Regions from separate parts of the Gardnerella sp. 2492 genome, predicted to be linked through region 1. Evidence: riboswitches for the same ligand, from Rfam matches in the RefSeq annotation. Region 1 holds a riboswitch; each other region holds the start of a gene.
What was found. Region 1 has a riboswitch for thiamine pyrophosphate ahead of ACPFYS_RS01075 (ABC transporter permease). Riboswitches for the same ligand answer to the same signal wherever they lie in the genome.

Region 1 (7,725 bases):
CAGCACGATGCAAACGAGCAGAATCAAGAAGAGTGCCAGTACCAATAACTCTTTCGTAAGGAAGACCAGTAGCTTCCTTGTAGAGCTGGCAAATAGCGTCGCAAGGATTAGTGATATCGATCAGAACGCCATGGAATCCAGATTCCTTGATCTTTGCACCAACTTCAGCCACTTCGTTACGATTATATTTAAGTTCAGCAAAACGGTCTGGGTGAGGAACATCCAAGAGCTTAATATGACCTAACGCACTGACTATAACTTCAACATCCTTCAATGCTGCATAGTCGTTTACAGTAATGTTCACATTGAAAGGAAGATTATCCATTGAGTCTTCAAAATCAATAGCATCAGCCTTAACTTTAGCTTCGTTATTGTCGTAAAGATACAAATCATCAACGTGACCGCCGATTATAAGCTGATGAGCTACAGCAGCACCAACATTACCCATACCAATAACTGCGACTTTTCTCATATTAAACTCTCCTTAGTTTTGGTTTTTCACAAAATTAGCACTAAAGAGCTGAGAATAAAAGTAAAATCACAAAAATTTTTACTGAATTTCGAAAATTTTCTTGAAAACTTCTTAAACTTTTCGCATAAAACTAGCTAAAACACGCGTAAATATTCCACTGATATCTGCTATTGAAAGCAAAAAATATTTTTCCAATACGCGCGTGTCTCTTATACGCTTTTTGATTTACAACCTCATAATCGTCATAACTCGGAATAACACGACATTCAACACAAAACATAATTACAAACAAAAACGGTCAGCCACGAACGCGACTGACCGTTAAATAGAACTAGCTAAAAGTATAAAGTTACTTCATATACTTCTTGCAAGCCTTGAATGCGCTGTAACCAGCATACTGAGCGGTAGAACCAAGCTCTTCCTCAATCTCAAGCAAGCGGTTGTACTTAGCAATACGCTCGCCACGAGCAGGAGCACCAGTCTTAATCTGGCCGGTGTTCTTAGCAACAGCAAGATCAGAAATGGTGGTATCTGGGGTTTCACCAGAACGGTGAGAAACCATGGAAGTGAAGCCATTCTTGGTTGCAAGCTCAATAGCGTCGAGGGTTTCAGTAACGGAACCAATCTGGTTCAACTTCACGAGCAAGGAGTTAGCTGCTCCAAGCTCAATACCCTTAGCCAAACGCTTTGGATTGGTGACGAGCAAGTCATCACCAACGAACTGCAAACGATCACCAAGACGCTTGGTAATCTCTGCCCAATCATCCCAGCCTTCTTCCTGGAATGGGTCTTCGATGGAAACGATTGGATACTCGTTGATGAGCTTCTCGTAGTAATCAAGCATGTAAGCAGATTCGCGCTCTTCGCCATCGAAACGATACTTACCAGTTTCCTTGTTGTAGAACTCAGAAGAAGCAACGTCAAGAGAAATACCAATCTGCTTGCCTGGCTCGTAGCCTGCAGCTTCGATTGCATCCATGATGTACTTCAAAGAATCCTCGTTGGACTTCATCTTTGGTGCGAAGCCACCTTCATCACCAAGACCAGTAGCCAAGCCTTCCTTCTTCAAAACATTCTTCAAGGTGTGATAAACCTCAACGCCAGCGCGAAGAGCATCACTGTAAGTTGCGAAACCGTAAGGAGAAATCATGTACTCCTGAATATCGGTTGCGAAGTCAGCGTGAGCACCACCGTTCATGATGTTCATGTTTGGTACTGGAAGAATATGACCGTTAGTACCGCCAATGTAACGGTACAAAGGAAGCTGAGCAGACTCAGCAGCCGCGTAGAGAGCAGCAAGGGAAACACCGAGAATAGCATTTGCGCCAAGCTTACCCTTATTTGGTGTGCCATCAAGCTCAATCATGGTCTCATCAAGAGCGCGCTGATCGGTGGCATCCATGCCAATAACCTTAGGAGCAATAACTTCATTTACTGCTTTTACAGCTTCCAAGGTGCCCTTGCCTTGATAGCGGGACTTGTCACCATCACGACGCTCCCAAGCCTCAGCCTCACCAGTCGAAGCACCAGAAGGCACTAAACCAATGCCCTGAGCGCCATCTTCAGTCTCCAAATAAACCTGAACAGTAGGATTTCCACGGGAATCCAAAATTTCGCGTGCATATACGCTTTCAATAGCTGCCACAACTACTCCTTATTGCTTATTGGTTGTGATAACAGTATTAAGATTAATGCGTTTTATGGACGTTCCACACACTGAGCTTTTTAATACATTAACTTTGAATATGAAATATAAAAATTAACAAAATTTACCAAATATAGTATTTTGTCCACGCCCAAAGGCAATAATAACAGCATGGCACGGGGTGCGCTTAACACTGTGATGAATAAATAAAGTTTCAATTAAAACTACACAATTTTCTCACCGCTGTTACGCGCTGAGAATATACCCGTCGAACCTGATATAGCTAATACTATCGAAGGGAATGTCTCATGCATAAGCATTGTATTTTTAAGCACTTAGCTAGCGTAAAAGCGTGGCTTTCAACAGTTGCAATTATCTTTGCTTGGTATGTTATAACCCTTACTCCTAAAGATGATCGCGCATTGCCATCACCAATGGAAGTTATACAAGCATTCCAAGATTTATACAACGAAGGCATACTATTGCCATCGTTAGCAATAAGCATTGCTAGAGTCGCAGAAGGCTTGTTACTTGGTATTGTTATTGCCGTTCCAGCTGGAATACTTTCTGGCGGAACAAAATTAGGCAACACTATTCTTAATAAACCAAGTCATATGATACGTTCAGTACCATTTCCAGCATTAGCACCTCTCCTAATAATCTTTTTAGGAGTAGATGAGCTTATGAAAATAGTACTTATAGCAATAGGCGTATTTGGCCCTATGTACGTAAATATAAGAGATGGGGTTAGAAATATTGATCCTCGTCTTCTTGAATTAGCTGAAGCCTATCACGTAAAACGTTTAAAAGTTTTTACAACTATTCTTTTACGAGGTACTCTTCCTAATTTTATGACTGGCTTACGTTTTGGCATATCGGTTGCGTGGGTTGCTTTAGCTACTTGCGAAACTGTAAATTCCTCAATAGGAATTGGATATATTCTTTCGAGAGCTCAAGAATTCTTCAGACCAGATCAAATGATGGCTTGCATAATTCTGTACGCTTTTGCTGGCTTAGCTTCCGAAATAACAGCAAATATTTTCGAATATATTCTTATACCAAATCGCAGGAATAGTCGCAAAATCTCAAGCAGAACATTAAACACGAAGGAGTAATGAGATGAATAAGCTCACTAAGACTTTTACTATAAGAAGAGTAGCTGCAGCACTGTGTGCACTAGCAACTACAGTAGCACTAGCATCTTGCGGATCTTCGCAAAAATCTTCATCTTCTGCAAAAGGTGGAGCTGGAACTATGCGAGTAGCGTATCTTTCTACAGCAAACTATTTAACAACTCTTAAGGATGAGAAATTCTTAAACGAAATATTCGGCAAAGATAAGGTAGTGTATACAGGCCCTTACACTCCTGTTGACGGTTTAACTGCTGTTATGGGAGGAAGTGCAGACGCAACAACAACCGGAACTGGTCGTTTTATTGATCTTATTGCAGAAGGTCAGCCTTGGGTTGCTTTTGCACTCGAATATTATAATGGAGATTCTCAAGGAATTGTTGCTTCTCCAAAGAGCGGAGTAAAAACTCTGAAAGACTTGTACGGTAAGAAAGTTGCTATTATTCACAACGGAGATACCGGCGATTACATGCTTCATCGTGCTTTCGATAAGAGTGGACTTGACGTTTCTAAAGTTCAAAAAGTTGAAATGAATCCTCGAAACTTCCAAGCTGCTTTTACTTCCGGCCAAATCGACGCTATTTCTTCATTCGACCAAAATCTCGCTGCTGCAATGACAACACCAGGTTCAAAGTTGCTTGTTAATGCTAAAAAATATGGCAATATGAACGTAACTATACATATCGTTTCTCGTAAGTTCGCAAAACAGCATCCAGATCTAGTTAAGAAGATGTACAAAGCTTTAGTAAAAGAAGCAGAAAAATCTCATAAAGAAAAGAATGTTATAGGCAACGCTTATAAGAAACTTGGTGCATCAGAAGCAATTATTAAACAAATCGAAAAGTTTGATAACCCAACTATTAAACCAATTGACGCAAAAGGCTTAGAAATGATGCAAACTCAGGCTAAAGAGTACGTTAAGTACGGTCTGATTAAAGCTGCTCCTAAGAATCTTGCTGATTCGGTTATGGATTGCAGCAAATAAATTAAAAGTTTAAGTAAGAAGTAAGCGAGATAGAAGTGTTAGAGCGTAAATCATTAGAAAAACAGCAAGAACCATCTAAATTTAATTCTTTAGATGATGATTGTCTTGTGGATCTCAAAAATATTAGCGTAGTTTTTGACAACACTAATCAGATTTTGCATAACATTAATTTCACAATAAACAAGGGTGAATTTGTGAGCCTTATTGGTCGTTCTGGCTGCGGCAAAACAACTTTACTCAAAATTATATCTGGCTTACTTACGCCTACTAGCGGTAGCATAAAAGCCACAGCACAGCAGGCAATCGGTTTTCAAGATGCTAGACTCATTCCCTGGATGAGAGTTGGAAACAACGTAATTTGGGGAATGAGCGGCAAAAAACGAGAACTTAAGGATCTCGCTTCTCACGCACTATCAATAGTCCAGCTTGACGGCTATGAGCGCAAATGGCCGTCGCAACTTTCTGGCGGACAAGCTCAACGAGTTTCATTAGCTCGCGCTCTTGTACATAATCCCAAACTACTTCTTTTAGACGAACCTTTCGGCGCACTCGATGCTTTAACAAGATTAGATATGCAAAATATGCTCGCAGATCTTCGCAGCAAACACAATTGGACAGTCGTAATGGTTACGCACGATATTGCTGAAGCAGTACGACTTTCAGATCGCATACTTATGGTTAAAAATGGTGCTATAGAAAAACAGTGGGATATCGACAGAAATAATCTGGATGAACAGAATCGTCCAATAAAACATAGTGAAATAGAGGACGAACTGCGAGTAGCGTTACAATAACAGCAATTACAGAACGCGCGTCATTATATACTGTTTTATACGCTACTACTTTATACGCTTTTATACGCTACTGTTTTATAGATAGCGAAGCACTAAATCGCAGTTCCATGTTCGTCGAGACGCGGATTCCTTTTAGAATTGCTAAAGCTAAAGAACAATCCAAATACGCCCAAAGCAAACAGAACAGAAACAGTAATAACAAGCGCAATCGGCTGGCTAGGCAACCACATAATCACTAAGAATGCAAGCGCAGAAAGTAAAAGCACAGCCCAAGAGCACACGCCAATAACTTTGCGCACTTTATTCATGGTTTCATCGCCAGATTCAGTACGACGCGTATTCGTAGCAACTCTTTCTTCTTCTTCAGTTACGCTAGATGAAGGTTTCCACTCACCATTTTTTCTTTCAACAAGCTTGCGCGAACGCTCTTGTAAAGCGTATTCATCAATCATTCCGCCGCGAGCGCGACCTTTTGTATCATCGTATTGTGAAGGAATTCCCCTACGATTTTGCCTGGCTTTTGCTCTACGCTCTTTACGATTTGCCATGATCATTCCTTTCCACATTGAATTTCAAATATTACGCTTTTACGACACAATAAGCACTATTTTAGCGCACAGTCAGACCGTCTTCACACGCGTCTACGATTTTTTCTATTAATAAATCGTTGAGCAACCTACCCTTGCGCGTTGCGATAATGCGATTTTCGTGCAACATTGCCAAATCTTCCTTACATACTTCACGTAACACTTTTTGCAAATGCAAATCATCGAACAACTTATTAGTTCCGCGCATCTTTCCGCACAATTGCGAAATATTAAGGCCTTCTTTAATACGAAGCCCGAGCATTACTTCTTCTATGAGAGCATCTTTTGCGTTTATGCACTCGTAGTTTTGCCAAGGAACATTCCCAGAATTAATCGCATGAGCCCAATGTTTTGGATGCAAAATATCCCATGATCGAAGATTATAAAACTCGTTTGGATTAGCTAAAGAAGCGTCCATCTCCATACTTTGTTTACTAATGTGATTTACAGCATTGTAGTGAGAATGCGCTCCAGGACCAATTCCGGCCCAATCAATATTTTGCCAGTATCCAAGATTATGACGAGACTCAAAACCCTGGCGCGCCCAATTAGAAATTTCGTACCATTCTAAGCCAGCGGAATTAAAAAGTTCGTCTGCTATCTCGTATTTTTGAGCTTCATCATCATCGTCTGGAGATTTAATAATTCCTTTAGCGATTTGACGACCCATTTTTGTACGCGGCTCTACCGTTAGCGCGTACGCGGAAATATGGTTAACGCCCAGACTTAAAGCCATTTCTACTGACTTTCGCCAATCGTCTAAACTCTCCCCTGGAGCGCCATAAATCAAGTCAACACTTGAATGCAATCCGCAAGCATTCGCAGCATTTACTCCGCGAGTTACGTTTTCTGGAGTATGAGTACGGTCAAGAGTTTTAAGAACATGCGTAACAGCAGATTGCATTCCAAAAGATATTCTTGTAAATCCGCCTTCTGCAAGCGTCTCAATATACTTTTCGTCTGCAGTGTCTGGATTTGCTTCAGTAGTTATTTCCGCCCCAGTTTTAAATCCCCACAAGTTACGTATTTCTTGCAAAATTCGCACTAGATCTTTCGCTTTAAGAACTGTTGGAGTTCCGCCGCCGAAGAAAACAGATTGCGCTTTAGGCTCGAAAATCCCGTGATATTCCTGCCATTTTTTTACAAGTTGCATTTCACGAATCGCAACATCAGCATAGCCTTCACGACTAGCGCCTTCTCCTAAATCGAGCGCAGTATACGTATTAAAATCGCAATATCCGCAACGTCGCAAGCAAAATGGCACGTGAACGTACACTTCAAAAGGAATGATTGAACGCGAATCTTCACTGGTCTTGTTCGATTCAAAATTCAATATAAGCCTCAGCCTTCAGACTTTTGCGCTGCACGAATCTTATCTTTAGTGTCTCTGTCGTTTGCGCTCTCATCTGTAGCCAAAGCCGCAACGAATGCCTCTTGAGGTACTTCAACATGGCCTAGCATCTTCATGCGCTTCTTACCAGCCTTCTGTTTTTCAAGAAGCTTGCGTTTACGCGTAATATCGCCGCCGTAGCATTTAGCGAGCACGTCTTTTCGAAGAGCACTAATAGTTTCGCGAGCAATAATTCTAGAGCCGATTGCAGCCTGAATTGGAATTTCAAACTGTTGACGAGGAATAAGTCCACGAAGCTTCTTAGTCATCATAACGCCGTAAGAATAAGCCTTATCGCGATGCACGATTGCACTAAAAGCGTCAACCTTTTCTCCCTGAATAAGAATATCAACTTTCACTAAATCTGCAGACTGCTCACCATCCTCGTGGTAGTCGAGAGAAGCGTAACCTTTTGTGCGACTTTTAAGCTGATCGAAGAAGTCAAAAACAATTTCTGCAAGAGGAATTCTGTAATGCATTTCCACGCGGTCGGCACTAATGTACTCCATTGTGCCCATTTCTCCGCGATGATCCTGGCACAAATCCATTACAGAACCAATAAACTCTTTTGGCGCAATAATATCGGCAGCAACCATTGGCTCAATAATGCGCTTAATCTTACCTTCTGGAAACTCGCTAGGATTTGTTACGTGATGCTCTTTACCATCTTCGCTAGTAACGTCGTAAGTTACGTTAGGAGCAGTGGAAATAAGATCCAAACC
Region 2 (7,725 bases), 510 kb from region 1:
TTCTCGATGAGCCTACTAACGATTTGGACGTTGAGACTTTGGAAAGCTTGGAAAACGCTCTGATTGAGTTCCCAGGCTGCGCGGTTGTAGTTTCGCACGATCGTTGGTTCTTGGATCGCGTTGCAACGCATATTCTTGCGTGGGAAGGCGACGATGAGAATCCTGCAAAATGGTATTGGTTCGAGGGTAACTTCCAGGCTTACGAAGAGAATAAGATCGCTCGCTTGGGTGAGGAAGCTGCTCGTCCGCATCGTTTGCACAGGAAGCTTACGCGCTAATTTTAAAGTTTAGCTTGTTTTGTTTATAGTTTAAGCGGCAATTTTGTGTGATTATGTTACGCAGATTGCCGCTTTTTTTATGTGTGCGTTTTGCTCCAATCGTGAGAGCTTCATCTCGTATTTGGAGCGTGTCGTTGCGTACTTTGCTCCATTTGTGAGAGATAGTTCTCGTAATTGGAGCTGTCTACCTTACTTTTCGCTCCAATCGTGAGAGCTTCATCTCGCTTTTGGAGGGTTATTGTCTGTGTTTTGCTCCAAACCCGAGAGCATCGTCTCGCATTTGGAGGGTTTGATTCGACTGAATACTCCAATCGCGAGAGCGCTGTCTCGCTTTTGGAGGGTTTATTTACGTCATCTGCTCCAATCGTGAGAGCTTCATCTCGCATTTGGAGCGTGTCGTTGCGTACTTTGCTCCATTTGTGAGAGATAGTTCTCGTAATTGGAGCTGTCTACCTTACGTTTTGCTCCAATCGCGAGAGCGTCATCTCGCAGTTGGAGGGGGTATCGGTGTGTCGCGCGAAAGTGGCGGTTTTGCAACGTTTTATGGAAGCTCGGGTGGGGTATGCGAGAGTTTCCTGAGAGTTTCCTGGGAAAAATCTTAAAATTTCTTAAAAACGTATTTTTTATAGTAAAAAACTACTTATAACAATACTTTTTACAGTATATAGTTGGATTATCGTATTTTCTTTAGCAGATTTTCGTATATTTTACTGTAGTGATGCTTATGTTGCCTCTTGACTTTTTCAAACGGGGGGGGGGGTATGTTAATTGCAGTTATCAAAAACAGGCAACTGAGTTTGGTGACTGTATAGAACTCAAGTTCTGTGCAAATTTATTCTGTCCGTCTCCTAGCGGACAGGAGAAGAAGAAAAGGATACTATTATGTTGAATAAGAAGGCTATCGCCGCATTCGCTGCTGGCGCCACCCTCCTCTCCGGTATGGCTTTCGCCGCCCCAGCTTTCGCTGCTGAGCCTGCTAAGGATCCAAAGGCCGAGAAGTGCGCTACTGCTCAGGATAATGTTAATGATGCCAAGGCTGCTTTGGCTACAGCACAGGCTAATAGCGTTCTCGCAGGTGATACTAAGACTGCTGCTCATAAGAAGCTTGACAAGGCTACCGGTCTTGTGAACGCCTATAAGGAAGCTCTTAAGGATGTTAAGGCTAAGGAAGCAGCATATACTGATGCTGAGGATAAGGATGCAGCTAGGTCTGAATTAACTAAGTCTGTAAAGAAGCTTAATGAGGCTTTGAAGAACATCAATGATAATAAGGGTGATAATAAGACTTTCCCTGCTGCTACTGCTGTTCCAGATGATGTTACAGTAGGTGATGGTAATGGAACCGTTACTTACGGAACTGCTACTAAGGATTCATTCAAGGCTGCTCTTGAAGGTTTAGCCACCAAGCAGGCTGATGAGGCTGCTCAGAAGGCTGAGGATGCAGTATCTGCAGCCCAGGATAAGCTTGATCTTGCTAAGATTCATTTGACGAATCTTGGTTGCCAGGCCAGTGGTAGTGAGCAGAATCCACCAAAGCATGATCCTACTACCCCAACTCAGCCAGGTTCTGTGAAGGATGCTGATGCTGCTAAGGCTGATGTTATGGTTAAGGCTGCTGCTTATGATGCTGCTCGCGTGAAGAATGCTGCTGCTAAGGCTGAGGCTCAGAAGGCTTATGAGGAGGCTGCTAAGGCTAAGAAGGCTGATGAGGCTGCTCAGGCTGAGGTTGATGCTGCTCAGAAAGCTGTTGACTTGTTCGCTGGTGATAAGACTTCTAAGGAGTACAAGGATCTTAATGATCGTTTAGATCGTGCTAAGGCTAAGAAGACTTTCACTGAGAATACTTTTGAGGCTGCTGCTGCTAAGTATGCTGAGAAGCAGGCTGCTTTCGATGCTGCTAATGCTGAGGCTCAGAAGGCTTATGATGCTTACAAGGCTGCTGTGAATGTGGCTGCTGCGTTTGGTGTCGATGTTACTAAGCTTCCAGTTGTTGTAGCTATGGATCCTTTGGATAAGACTTTCCCTGGTTTTGCTGATGCTCAGCAGCTTTATCGTGATGCTCAGTCTGGTAAGTTTGGTCCTGCTGCTGCCGCTGCTGCTAAGGGTGCCGCTAATGGTGCTGCCGCTGCTGCTGCTGATAAGAAGGCTGATAAGCAGGGTAAGATTACTGTTGAGAAGGGTAAGGATAAGGCTGGTAAGAACCTTCCTAAGACCGGTGCTGCTATTGCTTTGACTGCTTTGGCTGCTTCTGTTCTTGCTGGTATGGGTGCTGCTGTCCGTAAGGTCCGCCACTAAGCAGATTCTAGCTTCGCGCGTGACTGTTAACGTTTTGAACGTGTGTGCTGGTTGCGCGCGTGGCTAGTGTTCTAATTTTCACTCAATAGTGTGTGGCGTGGAGTGTAGGGCTTCACGCCATAGCATTCTTTCTTGCTGGTTTTTGTTTACTATTGTTTTGCTAATTTTCTTTCTTCGCAGTAGTAAGTGATGCTAGTTGGTGGGTTTGCTTGTTGAGTGTGTGCTTTCGGCTTGTTTAACTACTAGGGGTTTTACAAGCCGAAAGCTTTTTTGTTTTTCTACTATCGTTTAAATGTTTCGCTTATCGTGTGGCTGGGTTTTTAGGGAATGCTTGTTTATGGAAAGTATCGTAAGTCAGTATTACAAGCGGTATTGTTTCAAATCTAGCTAACACAGTTCAAGAGCAACAGCAATTACTATTACGTCACAAACGGGCTTAATCGATTAATTACAAATTTGTCTAAAACACATAATCGTCCGATATTATCGACAAAACGCAATCCGAAATTGTCTAAAACACATAATTGTTTGGTGAAATAAACAAAAATCAGTGTGATTTTGTCGAAAACACATAATTGTTTGGTGAAATCGACAGAATATGAGGCAAAACTGTCGAGAACATCAAATCAACCGATGTTATATACATTTTCTATTAACTGCCAAAATTATTAATGCGCGCTCAAGCATGTCGTCGCGCCCGCCTTTGGAGCGTGTCGGTGCGTGTTTTGCTCCAATCGTGAGAGAACTGTCTCGCTTTTGGAGGGTTATTGTCTGTGTTTTGCTCCAATCGTGAGAGCACTGTCTCGCTTTTGGAGGGTTTATTTACGTCATCTGCTCCAATCCCGAGAGATGGTTCTCGTAATTGGAGCTGTCTACCTTACTTTTTGCTCCAATCGCGAGAGCGCCGTCTCGTATTTGGAGGGTTTATCTTCGTAATTTGCTCCAATCGCGAGAGCACTGTCTCGTGTTTGGAGCGTGTCGGCGTGGTTATTCGCTCTATAAATCAAAATCACCTTGTGATTACGCTTTTTAATTCCGCCGCAACTTCTCCCGGTTTCTCTGCGCACATAAGCGCTGACACCGTGCACACGCCGTCAAGTTTTAGTCCGCGTATAGGAAACACTGTATTCTCATGAATTCCGCCAATAGCAAGAGTTTTTACTCCAGCAGCGTGTGCAACTTTCGCAACTTCGTTTACGCCATCAACTCCAAGCGGAGGCACGTCGTGAGCCTTAGTGTGAGTAGTGAAAGCAGCGCCAATGCCAATCACATCTGGCAAAGGCATATCGCTTTCTTTGCACTCTCTGTACACTTTTTCCATCAAATCCGGGCGAGCACAAGAAAGCCCCATCATCCATTCTGCTGGAAGTGCTTTTCTTGCTTCAACAAACGGCGTATCTTTTTGACCTACGTGCAGATTGAATCCAAGTTTTGCTGCACACTCAACATGGTCATCTATAAAAATTGGTACGTCTCCATGCCCTGCGTTTATTAAAGTTTCGCGCATTTTAAGAGCTTTTTTAGATATGACATCATCGTCAGAATATTTGTCTCTTAATTGAACTACCGTTACGCCGCCTTCGATTGATTCTAACGCAACTTCTTCTTCGGTACGATTGCCCATTCTAGGGTCTGTTACTAAGTAAAGTGTCCAATCTACTGGTTCTACTGTGAAATCTATGCTTGCAAGATTTAATATTTCATCTGCGCTTAGTTTCGAAAGTGCGTCAATCCAAAGTGTGCGGAAAGTTCCAGGATTGATTTCCGCGTTTCCTTTCGCATTGATTCCAGCATTGATTCCAGCATTTTCGGAGCACGCGTAGCTTCCTGCTGCTGCAGCGTGCGCGTGAGCCGCTACTGTAGCAGCAAGTGGACAAGATGGGTTTGTACCAACGTATGCTGCTACAAGAGCCCCTAGAGCGCATCCTGTTCCTACTACTTTTTGCATTATTTCAGAGCCGCCTGAAACGCGCGCAAGGCATCCGTGAGCATATATTGCGTCTTGTTCTCCAGAAATTGCTACTACACTGCCGTGTTGTTTTGCTAATTTCCTGGCTGCTGGTAGTGCAGAATTTACGCTGTCTAGTGAGTCGACTCCGCGCATATCTCCCTTTTCGCCAGCTAAAGCTAAAATTTCCGCAGCGTTTGCGCGAATAACAGTAGGATTTTCTGTAATAATATTTTTTACGAAATTAATTCTTGAAGTAAGCGCTCCTAATCCAACTCCAACAGGATCTAAAACCCACGTCGTACCAGACTTTTTGCAGCCGCGTATTGCAGCGTTAATAGAAGTATCTGTGTAATTTTTTCTAAATGTTCCAACATTAACCAGTACTCCTGAAGCAATTTGCGCAAGTTGCTCTGTTTCTTCAGGATCGCACACCATAATAGGCGTTGCTCCGGCAGCGAGTAGAACATTAGAAGTAAGTTCTTGAACTATGTTATTCGTAACGCAGTGTGTAAGCGGTTTGGCAGAGCGCATGCGTTCTATGCAATTTTTCACGTCTTCTATGAACATGCGCTTGCGTGCTTTTGCAGAAAAATCTCTATCGAAATTTGTTATGGAATTGCCGCTAGATTGCGAATTTTTTGAAGTATTTCCTGTGTTCAACGTTTCCATGATTTTCCCTTCGCTAGTACTACCTAGATCAGGTTTAACGGGTATAATCTCAGCGACCTAGCGCACCCCGAACCGCGTTACGACTATACCGTTTGAGCGCGACTGCTTGTGCGGGGCGTGTGTTAGGCTCAGTTAGTTCGTGACTTTGTAGAAATTACGCGTAGTCAAATATAAAAGTAATTTACGAAAGGCTATTGTGCCGCATACTCATAATGCTGCGTCCGCCAAAAAGCGCGGAGCTAAGAATGTTAGGAATGCTAAGAATTCTAAGAATGCTAATAATAGCAAGAATTCTAAGAATATTAAAAATTCTAAGGATTCTAAGAATAGTAAGGATTCTAAGAATCTTAAGCACTTCGGTAAGTTTGGGAAGTTTAGTAAGGATTCTAAAGCAAGGAATGTTGAAAAAGCTGATGAATTCGGGAAGATAAGTAAAACTAAAAAATCCTATAAAAATAAAAATAAAGAATCTCGTTCTATTCGTGACTATCGTGAGTCTCGTGACTATCGTGAGTTTCGTGAGTTTCGTGACTCTAGAAGCTTTAACGAGTTAGAAAAAAAGCAGATTTCACAAAACGAGATTGTTATACCAGATTCTGCAATAGAATCGCGCGAAAACTACAGTGATGATGTTACATTTGCGCAACTCGGTGTTCCGGAGCCGTTAGTAGAAGTGTTACGCTCTGACGGTAAAACTACCGCATTCCCAATTCAGCAAGCGACTCTTCCAGACTCTTTGCGTGGAGCAAATATTTTAGGTCGTGGACGTACTGGAAGTGGTAAGACTCTCGCATTTGCTATTCCGCTCGTAGCTCGTTTAGCAGATAGTTTTGTTGATTTGATTCACTCTGGTAAAAACAGGCGCAATAGGGTAGATGATGCTGTTCCTGCTCCGCATGCCATGATTTTGGCTCCAACGCGAGAGCTTGTACATCAGATTGATGATGTTATTGCTCCTCTTGCTGCAGCTTACGGTATGCGTACTGTGACTGTATATGGTGGAGTGAGCTACAGGCGTCAAATTTCTCAGCTTAAGCAGGGTGCGCAAATTGTATTGGCTTGCCCTGGACGTTTGGAGGATTTGTTACGTCAGGGTGCGTTGACTCTTGAAAAAGTTGCAGTTAGTGTGCTCGATGAGGCAGATGAGATGGCTGATATGGGCTTTTTGCCTGCTGTTACGCGTCTTCTTGAGCAAGTTCAGCCTGATGGTCAGCGCATGCTGTTTTCTGCGACACTTGACAAGCAGGTTTCTACGCTTGTAAATCGTTTCCTTCCGAATGCTGTTGTTCATGCTGTTGATGATGCAGATTCGCAAGTTGATACAATGACTCATCATATTTTCGCAGTATCTTCTGGAGATAAGTATGAGGTGTTGCGAAAGCTTGCTTCTGGAAAGAAACGCGCAATATTCTTTACTCGCACAAAGTTCCAGGCAAAGAATATGGCTAAGAAATTAATTCAGCAGGGTATTCCTGCGGTTGATTTGCAGGGTAATTTGTCGCAGAATCAGCGCGATCGTCATTTGTCTGTTTTCGCGGAAGGCTTAGTACGAGTGCTTGTTGCTACAGATGTTGCCGCGCGTGGCATTGATATTAGTGATGTTGCGCTTGTAGTGCAGACTGAGCCGCCTGAAGATCCTAAGTCTTTCTTGCATCGTTCTGGGCGTACAGCTCGCGCTGGTGAGGAAGGCGATGTTGTGACTCTTGTGCTCCCGAATCAGAAGCGTGCTGCGCATATGATGCTTCGTCGTGCAGGAATTAATGCTAAAACTGAGGATGTGAATCCAGCTTCACCTGTTTTGGATGAGATTGTTGGGGAAGTAGCTGAATTGCAGGAAAACTGGAGTATGCCAGAGCCAGAGCAGCCAAAGCGCAGAGGTAGAGGAAGAAGCAGAGGACACGGTAGAGGAAGAGGACACAATGATGGTCGCGGCAGCATTCGCGGCAATGGTCACAGGCGTGATCGCAGCTAATCTACGTAAACGATGTAACTTGTCTTAGTGGCTTTGTTCTAGATTTGTTAGATTTGTATCATTCGTGATGCAAATCTAACGTTTTTTGCCTGTTTTCGGTTATATTTGCATCATTGATGAGACAAATATAACGCTTTTTGACCCAAATTCGTTATATTTGTCTCAATCGTGTTAAAAACGTTACTTGCCTTGGCCTTTGCCGAAAGCACGTAATTGGACTCCATTCCAATCAGCGCTTACGGTTAATGGGGTAGCGGCGTTCATTCCTGCTGTTTTCGCTGCAGACTGTACTGTGCTAGAACTTGGGGAGCCTTCTCTACCTGGCTTCGGTGTTAGCACCCACATAGGTGCGTCATCATCAAGCATATTCGTGGCATCCATAATGGTATCTGCGAGTTCGTCTTCGTCGTCACCGTCTCGCCACCAAATAATCACGCCATCAACAGCAGCATCGTAGTCTTCGTCCACCAGTTCTTCACCAGTGAGCTTTTCGATGCTTTCGCAAATTGTTTCGTCCACATCGTCGTCCCAGAGCCATTGTTGCACAATGTCTCCTGGTT
Region 3 (7,725 bases), 110 kb from region 1:
CAAAATGAATTATCTAAAGAAAGAATTCATAGAGGATTTGGATTAGCGTCTTATGACCTGCACGAAAAATTCGAAATCCAATAATATTTGCTTTTCGTAGAAAAGCAAATATTATTGGATTGATAGCTTGATTGACAACTAGTGGAGTTTACACAAAATTCTTGACACTGCCAAATTTCATTCCGTTATCATGTAACATAACTACAGTTTCAGAAGAATCATTATTCTCTGTCTTCAAAAAACCAAGAATGGGTTTAGTTAAATCAAGGCTTTTATCTTCCATAATCTATTAATCTCCAACCAAGTTTCTACTTTTAATGAGAATATTCTAATATACAAATGTAAATGACAATAATTTATTGTTTGCAATTTTAGCACTATAAGCCAATGCAGCAATCAATAATTTCGCTTGAGAATATTACGCACCCACGTATCAAAACTGTTTCCTTAACGCAACAATTTTGATACGCTTGCTCGCAAATTCTATAAATTAGATTTGGTATACAAACAAAGTCAAAGTTGTAAATACAGCAATATTTTGTAGCATGAGTTATAGGAGTCTTCCTGCGTTGAAAGTCGGCTTCACGCCGTCGGTTGATTTACTCACCTTAGGCGTTGTGTGGGCTCCTTTATTTGTTGACTTTCAACCAGAAATCAATATTTAGAGGCTTGCGATTTGTATGGTAATTTTCAGAATTTTTATAATGCTCTGCATCATACAGGTCAAGCACAAGAGGAATTTTATTATTATTTACTATAAACTACGAAAATAGAGACAATGATCATTTTTCCTGCACAAGAAAAACAATCTTTAGAACTCATAGAAAAGTGGGAATCTGAAAGCAAGAGTAATTAAGAGTGTATACAGTTCTACCTGAAATTCCTTACAATGCTGTAATGGGAATTCAGACAGAACTACAAACTACCGTACTTTGCGCCAACGCAATCTATCGTCGTTCGCGCCTAGTTTACACATCATAAGAGTTCCTCGTATAGTCACTCCTTGTTGTCCGGAAGTAGAGCAGAAGCTTCCCGGGTGTACTAGGGGAAGTTGCTGTTGTTGAGACTGCTGCTGAGGAACGGGAGCTGGTTGTGGGGTAGGTGCTGGTGCCTGCTGCTGAACTGGTGCTTGGACAGGTTGTTGATTATCTTGCTGTTCTTCTGCGTTCCTATTTTCAGATTGCGTAGAATTTGAATTGGAATTATCTACAGATGATTTGTTTGTTGGATTCTTTTTTGTGCCTGTTTTGTTAGTGTTAGTTTGATTTTTATTGTCAGAATCCCCATTTGAAGACGACTCTGGTTTATTTTTATTATTGTCTTTGGAATCCTTGGATTTGTCATCTTTTTTATCTTTTTGGGCAAAAATTGAATCCTTTTCAATTTCGCAAGACAAGTCATTCTTTTTTACGGAACAGATTTCGTCAGAGTAATGATTTATGGCAAATTCTATTTCTGCTTCATCAAACTTAAAGTCTTCAAGTTTTGACTTTGCGTCTTCTTCAGTTAAATTATTATCATCTTCTACGAGTAGCCTTAATTTTCTTACTGCCACATTGTTGAAATCGTAAGTGTCGTCCAAATAATTTATAGCAGATTCGGAATCTTTCGCAGAGCATTCGGAAGTTGTCATCTTTTTCTTAATAGCGTTCAAGGACAAAAAGTCATCGACTACATAGTTTTTTGCTATATTTTTACATTCTGATGCACTTAACTTGGTTTTAGTATTGTTTGGTTTATTTTGCTGAATCGAGCCTATGACACCAGCTGCTAAAAAGATTATTAATATAGTTAGGAGTATATGTTTAAGTTTTTTAGATTTTGTATTTTTTGGATTTTTTGCATTATTTGGCTTGTGAGACATGTTGGTCTGGTTCTTATCATATGATGCAGTGCTGTTATTTATAATTTGAGTTTTTTGTACGTCACTATTTTTGTCAGAAACATCATTGTTATTCATAGAATATCTTTCTCTGCTGTAAATACTTGATATATCTTATTACCGTCTTTATGAGTACTGTTACAGTTTAACCGCATTTTGCTTATTTTGTGAATAGAATTTATGTTAAATATTTTCTATTCTTCAAATTAGAAAAATTGTAAGCTTATGAAGATTAAATGCGTATCAAAACTATTTCCTTAACGCAACAATTTTGATACATCTTCACACTAACTTTGTAAATTAGATTTGGTATACAAACAAAGTCAAAGTTGTGTAATAATGCAATATTTACTAATATCCTTTATAGGAGTCTTCCTGCGTTGAAAGTCGGCTTCATGCCGTTGGTTGATTTACTCACCTTAGGCGTTGTGTGGGCTCCTTTATTTGTTGACTTTCAACCAGCAATACTCTGTATGCCAGTTTGTATTTTATGCAATAGTATTTTCAAATTTTTGTGTTTATAACCTTATAACTCAATTTTTTAGAATACCTAATATTGTAAGGATTATCTAAAGAATAATTTGCATAAATTATTAGAATATAAATTATTATACGAAATACTGCAATTGCAAAAGTAGGGAGAAAGTATATGAGCTACGTTGCTGATAAACCTATTGAAAAAGCTGCTGAAGATTTGTTGGGAAGATCTGATTTTGCGAAACAATTTGGAAAATCGATTTGTGAATATGATAGCAAAGATGGTCTTGTAATCGGTTTGTATGGAAAGTGGGGTAGCGGCAAGACATCTATTATTAACATGGCAATATCTGAGATTCCAGTAGATGAAAACGAAGCCCAAAAAGTAGAAAAAGAAAAATGGTATTCAAGAGTATACAAAAGAATCAAAAAAATTTTTACTTCACAAAAAACTGAAGAAGAAGATCAATGTTATTATCCAATAATTATTAAATTCTCACCATGGAATTATTCCGACAAGAACAATTTAATCAGTTTGTTCTTTCATGAATTGAAGAATAAATTAGGCGTTACTAAAGGAGAAGAGAATAAAGGAAAAATCGGGAAGGCTATAAGTCAATATTCCGATATTATTGACGTTTTATCATTTATTCCAGTAGCTGGGCCTGCAATTGCTCTTATATTGAAAACTATTTCCAAATCAAAAGGAGCTAAATTGATGCAAGCTCCTAGTTTGTATGATGCTAAAGAAAAATTGTGCGAGGCGCTAAAAGATTTTAACCACAAAATAATTATTTTTATTGATGATATAGATAGATTGACTACTCCTCAGATTAAAGATATTTTCCAATTGGTTAAGCAAGTAGGCGATTTTCCAAACATAATTTATGTTCTTACAATGGATAGGGAAATTGTTTGCAATGCTTTGTCTGAATATCACAATATTGATGGAGATGAGTATTTAAAGAAAATTGTTCAAGTTTCTTTTGAAGTTCCTGAAATTGATAAATCGTTGTTACTTGAAATACTAAAAGGCAGGCTCAGCAAAATTATACACAAAAATAATTGCGAAGAAAAATTTGAAAATAACGAATATTTTGAAACAGTACTTGAAAATTGTGTGAATCCATATATCAAAAATATAAGAGATGTAAATAGATTGATTAACGCGTTCCAATTCAAATATGCCGCTTTATGGAAAGAAACATCATTTGTTGATTTATTAGCTATTACTACAATAGAAATCTTCGAGCCGAAGCTATACGAATGGATTATTGATAATGCAATCTATGTATGTGGACCACAATCATATGACGATTTAAGAAAATATGAAAAAAGAACTTATGAATACTATAAAAATGAATTCAAACAGCTTGGATTAAATTCAGAATCATCTATGCAAATGATTATATTGATGTTCCCTCCATTTGCTAGGTCGATTCATTACATTGGCGAATATTCTCATTCAGATGATTTGCAACTTTTAAGAGATAATCGCATCGCATCTGTTGAAAAATTTAGTTTATATTTTATGTTCGATATAGGTAGAATTAAGGTTTCAAGAGAGAAAATTTATGATTGCTTGTATAAATATGATAAAGATCTTTTAATTAGTACTGTTAAAAATATTAATTCACAAGGCAACCTTGACTATTTGTTAAGAAGCATGGAGTCATTGTTTGATAAAGAACATTATGAGCGTTTTAAGTTCGTTGTATTTACGCTTATAAATTTGTATGGAGAATTTGTAAATAAAGCAACAGAAATAAATAATATAAATAATATTTCTGATTCAGTATCTGAATTTGTACTCTATTTTATTCAAACATTAGACTCTGAATATGAACGTTATGAAATAATTTATTCTATTCTTAAAAATTCCAATAAATCTAATCTTGGACTTATTGCAGATATTCTTAATCAAGAAGAAATGGCATTTGGGAGATTTAATAATAAACCCGAGCGTAAAGATTTGCAATTAGTTAACTTAAAGCATTTAGAATCTCTCGAAAAAATTTATATAGACAAAATTGAACTCATTTCAAAATCTGAAAATATGCTAAATATAGGAAGATTTAGTAGAGCATTTTATTTGTGGGAATATCTTGATAAAGAAGGAGCTGAAAACTACATTAAAACACTATTTAACGATAATCTTAATAAAATTAAATTTATATTCATTCATTCATATCGAGCCAGAGGTTTGAATGGCTATAGTTGGAATATTGATTTAGAAAGTTACTCAAATTACATTTCTAGAAAAGATTTTTACAATGGAATTAAAGATTTCGCTAAAAATCATTTGTGTGAATTTAATAAAGAAGAACAAATAAAATTAGCGTCATTTGTATTGAATTATGAAAATAATAGTGATGACTTTAACCATGCGTCTGAGCGAGAAGCATTGCAACTCATAGAAAAGTGGAAATCTGAAAGCAACATATCAAAGCAATAAATCATATTGGGCACTAGCACACTGCAGTTAGTGCCCAATATTTTTGCCGCTTACCCTATTGGGTAGCCTAAAGTATAGGAGTCTTCCTGCGTCGAAAGTCGGCTTCATGTCGTCGGTTGATTTACTCACCTTAAGCGTTGTGTGGGCTCCTTTATTTGTCGACTTTCAATCCAGTCACAATGACACTATTAACGCTCAATCACTGCTATTCATTACTTGCACCGTTTGGTTTTTGTGTGAGAAGGAAGGCTAAGTACTAGAAACTGTCGAAAACACCAAACCATTTGGTGAAATAAACAAAATACCGGACGGAATTGTCGAAAACACCAAGCCATTTGGTGAAATAAACAAAACACAAACCAAAACTGTCGAAAACACCAAATCAGCCGATAAAATCGACATTTTCTATTGCTGCAAAAATTATTTAATGCATTCAGCGACACGCCAAATAGGCGAGGGCTTGCATTTGAGAATATTTAGGGTATAGTAGTTACTCGTGCTTCGGCGCTGACATTGTTAGCAAGAATGCATCGCGGACATAGCTTAGTTGGTAAAGCGCAACCTTGCCAAGGTTGAGACCGCGGGTTCGAGTCCCGTTGTCCGCTCTAGGTCCGATGAGTTATTCGACCTTACGGTGGGTTAGCCAAGCGGTTAGGCAGCGGCCTGCAAAGCCGTATAGATGAGTTCGACTCTCGTACCCACCTCGATTAAGCGGGTTAGCTTAATACACAACCGGGCGGTTGGCGCAGTGGTAGCGCACTTCCCTGACACGGAAGGGGTCACAAGTTCGAACCTTGTATCGCCCACTCGAAAGGATTGCCTTTCACGCATAATTAAAAAAATTTTGGGTGATTGGCGCAGCGGCTAGCGCACTTCCTTCACACGGAAGGGGTCATAGGTTCGATTCCTATATCACCCACAATATGTTCGCAGTGTAGAAGCACTGCGTTTTTTGTTATCTGGCTATTATTTATTCCATGTTGTCTACTGTTAGTCTTTAACTTGCAAATTGAAAATTTTAAAGCATTTCAATCATATAATAGCAAAATAAGTAATATCTCATATAAATTAGTTATTTCTTCACAAAAACACACATAATAATGTTCATTTTGCGTTCATTTAATATCGTGCTATACTCAGCATCGTACAAGTGAAAATTGCAGGGGTACTGGAAACAGTTGAGAAACACCCTTTGAACCTGTTTTGTTAAGACATGCGTAGGGAGCAATTACAGTAAGTGATTTCTTTCTATCACGATTTTCGTGATATCTTGCGTTGCCACAAAGTAGTAGCAATTACACGAGTATCAACTAAACAATTAAAGAAAAACTAATTAAAGAAAAACTAAAAACATCCTCTCTACATAACCTTTAGGGAGGGAAACTTGTACAACACAAGGAGAAAGACTGCAAAATGATTGATAGCAGCATAAATGCTGAAACTATAGAATCAGCCATAAGCTGGCTTGCAGGATTCACAGAAAAACCAGGCGAACAAGGAGTTACACGTCCTCTTTACACAAAATCCTGGAAACAGGCTCTTTTTGCTCTTCGCCAACGCTTCGAAAAACTCGGCATGACTGTTGAATTCGATTCGATTGGAAATCTAATCGCAACTGTCGAAGGAAGTGAAAAACCAGAAAGCGTAATAGCTTGCGGTTCTCACATTGACACTGTTTCAAGAGGAGGTCGTTTCGACGGCCAACTTGGAATAGTTGCAGCTTATTTGGCAGTTAAAAATTTGCTTACTAGATACGGAAAACCGAAAAAGAGTTTACGCATTATCTGCTTAGCAGAAGAGGAAGGCTCACGTTTCCCATACGTATTCTGGGGTTCAAAGAATTTCTTCGGACTAGCTAAAAAAGAGGATGTAGAAAATATTTGCGACAGCAACGGTGTTCCTTTCGAAACAGCAATGCGTGAAGCTGGGTTCAATTATCAAACAACTCAACCTAAGTTTGCAAATCTTGAAGCTTGGATTGAGTTACACATTGAGCAGGGACCAACGCTTTACAGTAATCATGAAGATTTAGGCATTATTACTAGCATCGCCGGTCAACATCGTTGGGATATCCATCTTAAAGGCGTACAAAATCACGCTGGCACAACCATGATGTCTTACAGGCACGATGCTGTAGATTGCATGTCTCATATAATCACAAAGAATCTTGATAAAGCCAAGCAAGCAGGAGACCCACTGGTACTTACTTTCGGTAGAATCAGCGTAGTTCCAAATCAAGTAAATATTGTTCCTGGAGAAGTTACTTTTTCAATGAACTGCCGTCACACAGACAAAGCTTTTCTTGATAAATTCTTGCAGGAACTCGACGAAGATATTCACAAAACTGCCGACGCTTACGGGATTACAGCGAAGATTGACAAATGGATGTCTGATGATCCTACACCTCTTAGCGATGACATTATAAATCTCTTGAAAGATCAGGCTGATCAGCAAGGTTACGCCTACAGAGTTATGCATTCAGGCGCTGGACAAGATACTCAGATTTTTGCTCCGTTTGTAAAGTCTGGAATGATTTTTGTTCCTTCAAAAGATGGTATTAGCCACGCTCCTGAAGAATACACAGATCCTCAAGATGCGGTTCATGGAGTAAAGCTTTTGCGAGACGCTTTGCATAGTTTAGCTTATGAAAACTAAATAAAAGAACTAACTAAGAACTAACTAAGAACTAACTAAAAACTAAAAATAGAAATTTAGGAAGGACACCAAAAGGCATATATTATGCAAACTTCACTGCTTAATTAATCGCAGCGAAGAAAAGTGAATATCGAATGAGAGTACAACACTTATTCACGAATAAGAGGCTGATACGAAGGGGCGCACCACCACGGGTACGACATCCTTTCGTATCTTTTTTTATTTTTGGACAAAATTGTTATCTTTCTTTCGAAAA

Region 2: another riboswitch for thiamine pyrophosphate. It lies ahead of thiM (hydroxyethylthiazole kinase); the one in region 1 lies ahead of ACPFYS_RS01075 (ABC transporter permease).
Region 3: another riboswitch for thiamine pyrophosphate. It lies ahead of ACPFYS_RS00620 (hydantoinase/carbamoylase family amidase); the one in region 1 lies ahead of ACPFYS_RS01075 (ABC transporter permease).

What each region holds. Positions count from the first base shown of each region.
Region 1 covers NZ_CP186952.1:280,714-288,438, forward strand. The annotation lists gene ACPFYS_RS01065 (L-lactate dehydrogenase) at 1-472, opposite strand, end outside; gene eno (phosphopyruvate hydratase) at 822-2,117, opposite strand; TPP riboswitch at 2,285-2,436, shown strand; gene ACPFYS_RS01075 (ABC transporter permease) at 2,426-3,232, shown strand; gene ACPFYS_RS01080 (ABC transporter substrate-binding protein) at 3,237-4,232, shown strand; gene ACPFYS_RS01085 (ABC transporter ATP-binding protein) at 4,268-5,026, shown strand; gene ACPFYS_RS01090 (tripartite tricarboxylate transporter TctB family protein) at 5,119-5,574, opposite strand; gene hemW (radical SAM family heme chaperone HemW) at 5,636-6,946, opposite strand; gene lepA (translation elongation factor 4) at 6,955-7,725, opposite strand, start outside.
Region 2 covers NZ_CP186952.1:1,325,563-1,333,287, forward strand. The annotation lists gene ettA (energy-dependent translational throttle protein EttA) at 1-278, shown strand, start outside; gene ACPFYS_RS05205 (hypothetical protein) at 1,161-2,573, shown strand; gene thiM (hydroxyethylthiazole kinase) at 3,583-5,193, opposite strand; TPP riboswitch at 5,181-5,273, opposite strand; gene ACPFYS_RS05215 (DEAD/DEAH box helicase) at 5,390-7,165, shown strand; gene ACPFYS_RS05220 (DUF3052 domain-containing protein) at 7,346-7,725, opposite strand, start outside.
Region 3 covers NZ_CP186952.1:172,814-180,538, reverse strand. The annotation lists gene ACPFYS_RS00660 (IS256 family transposase) at 1-84, shown strand, start outside; gene ACPFYS_RS00655 (hypothetical protein) at 923-1,960, opposite strand; gene ACPFYS_RS00650 (KAP family P-loop NTPase fold protein) at 2,532-4,814, shown strand; gene ACPFYS_RS00645 (hypothetical protein) at 5,064-5,216, opposite strand; tRNA gene ACPFYS_RS00640 (tRNA-Gly) at 5,347-5,419, shown strand; tRNA gene ACPFYS_RS00635 (tRNA-Cys) at 5,448-5,518, shown strand; tRNA gene ACPFYS_RS00630 (tRNA-Val) at 5,549-5,620, shown strand; tRNA gene ACPFYS_RS00625 (tRNA-Val) at 5,661-5,733, shown strand; TPP riboswitch at 5,966-6,055, shown strand; gene ACPFYS_RS00620 (hydantoinase/carbamoylase family amidase) at 6,228-7,469, shown strand.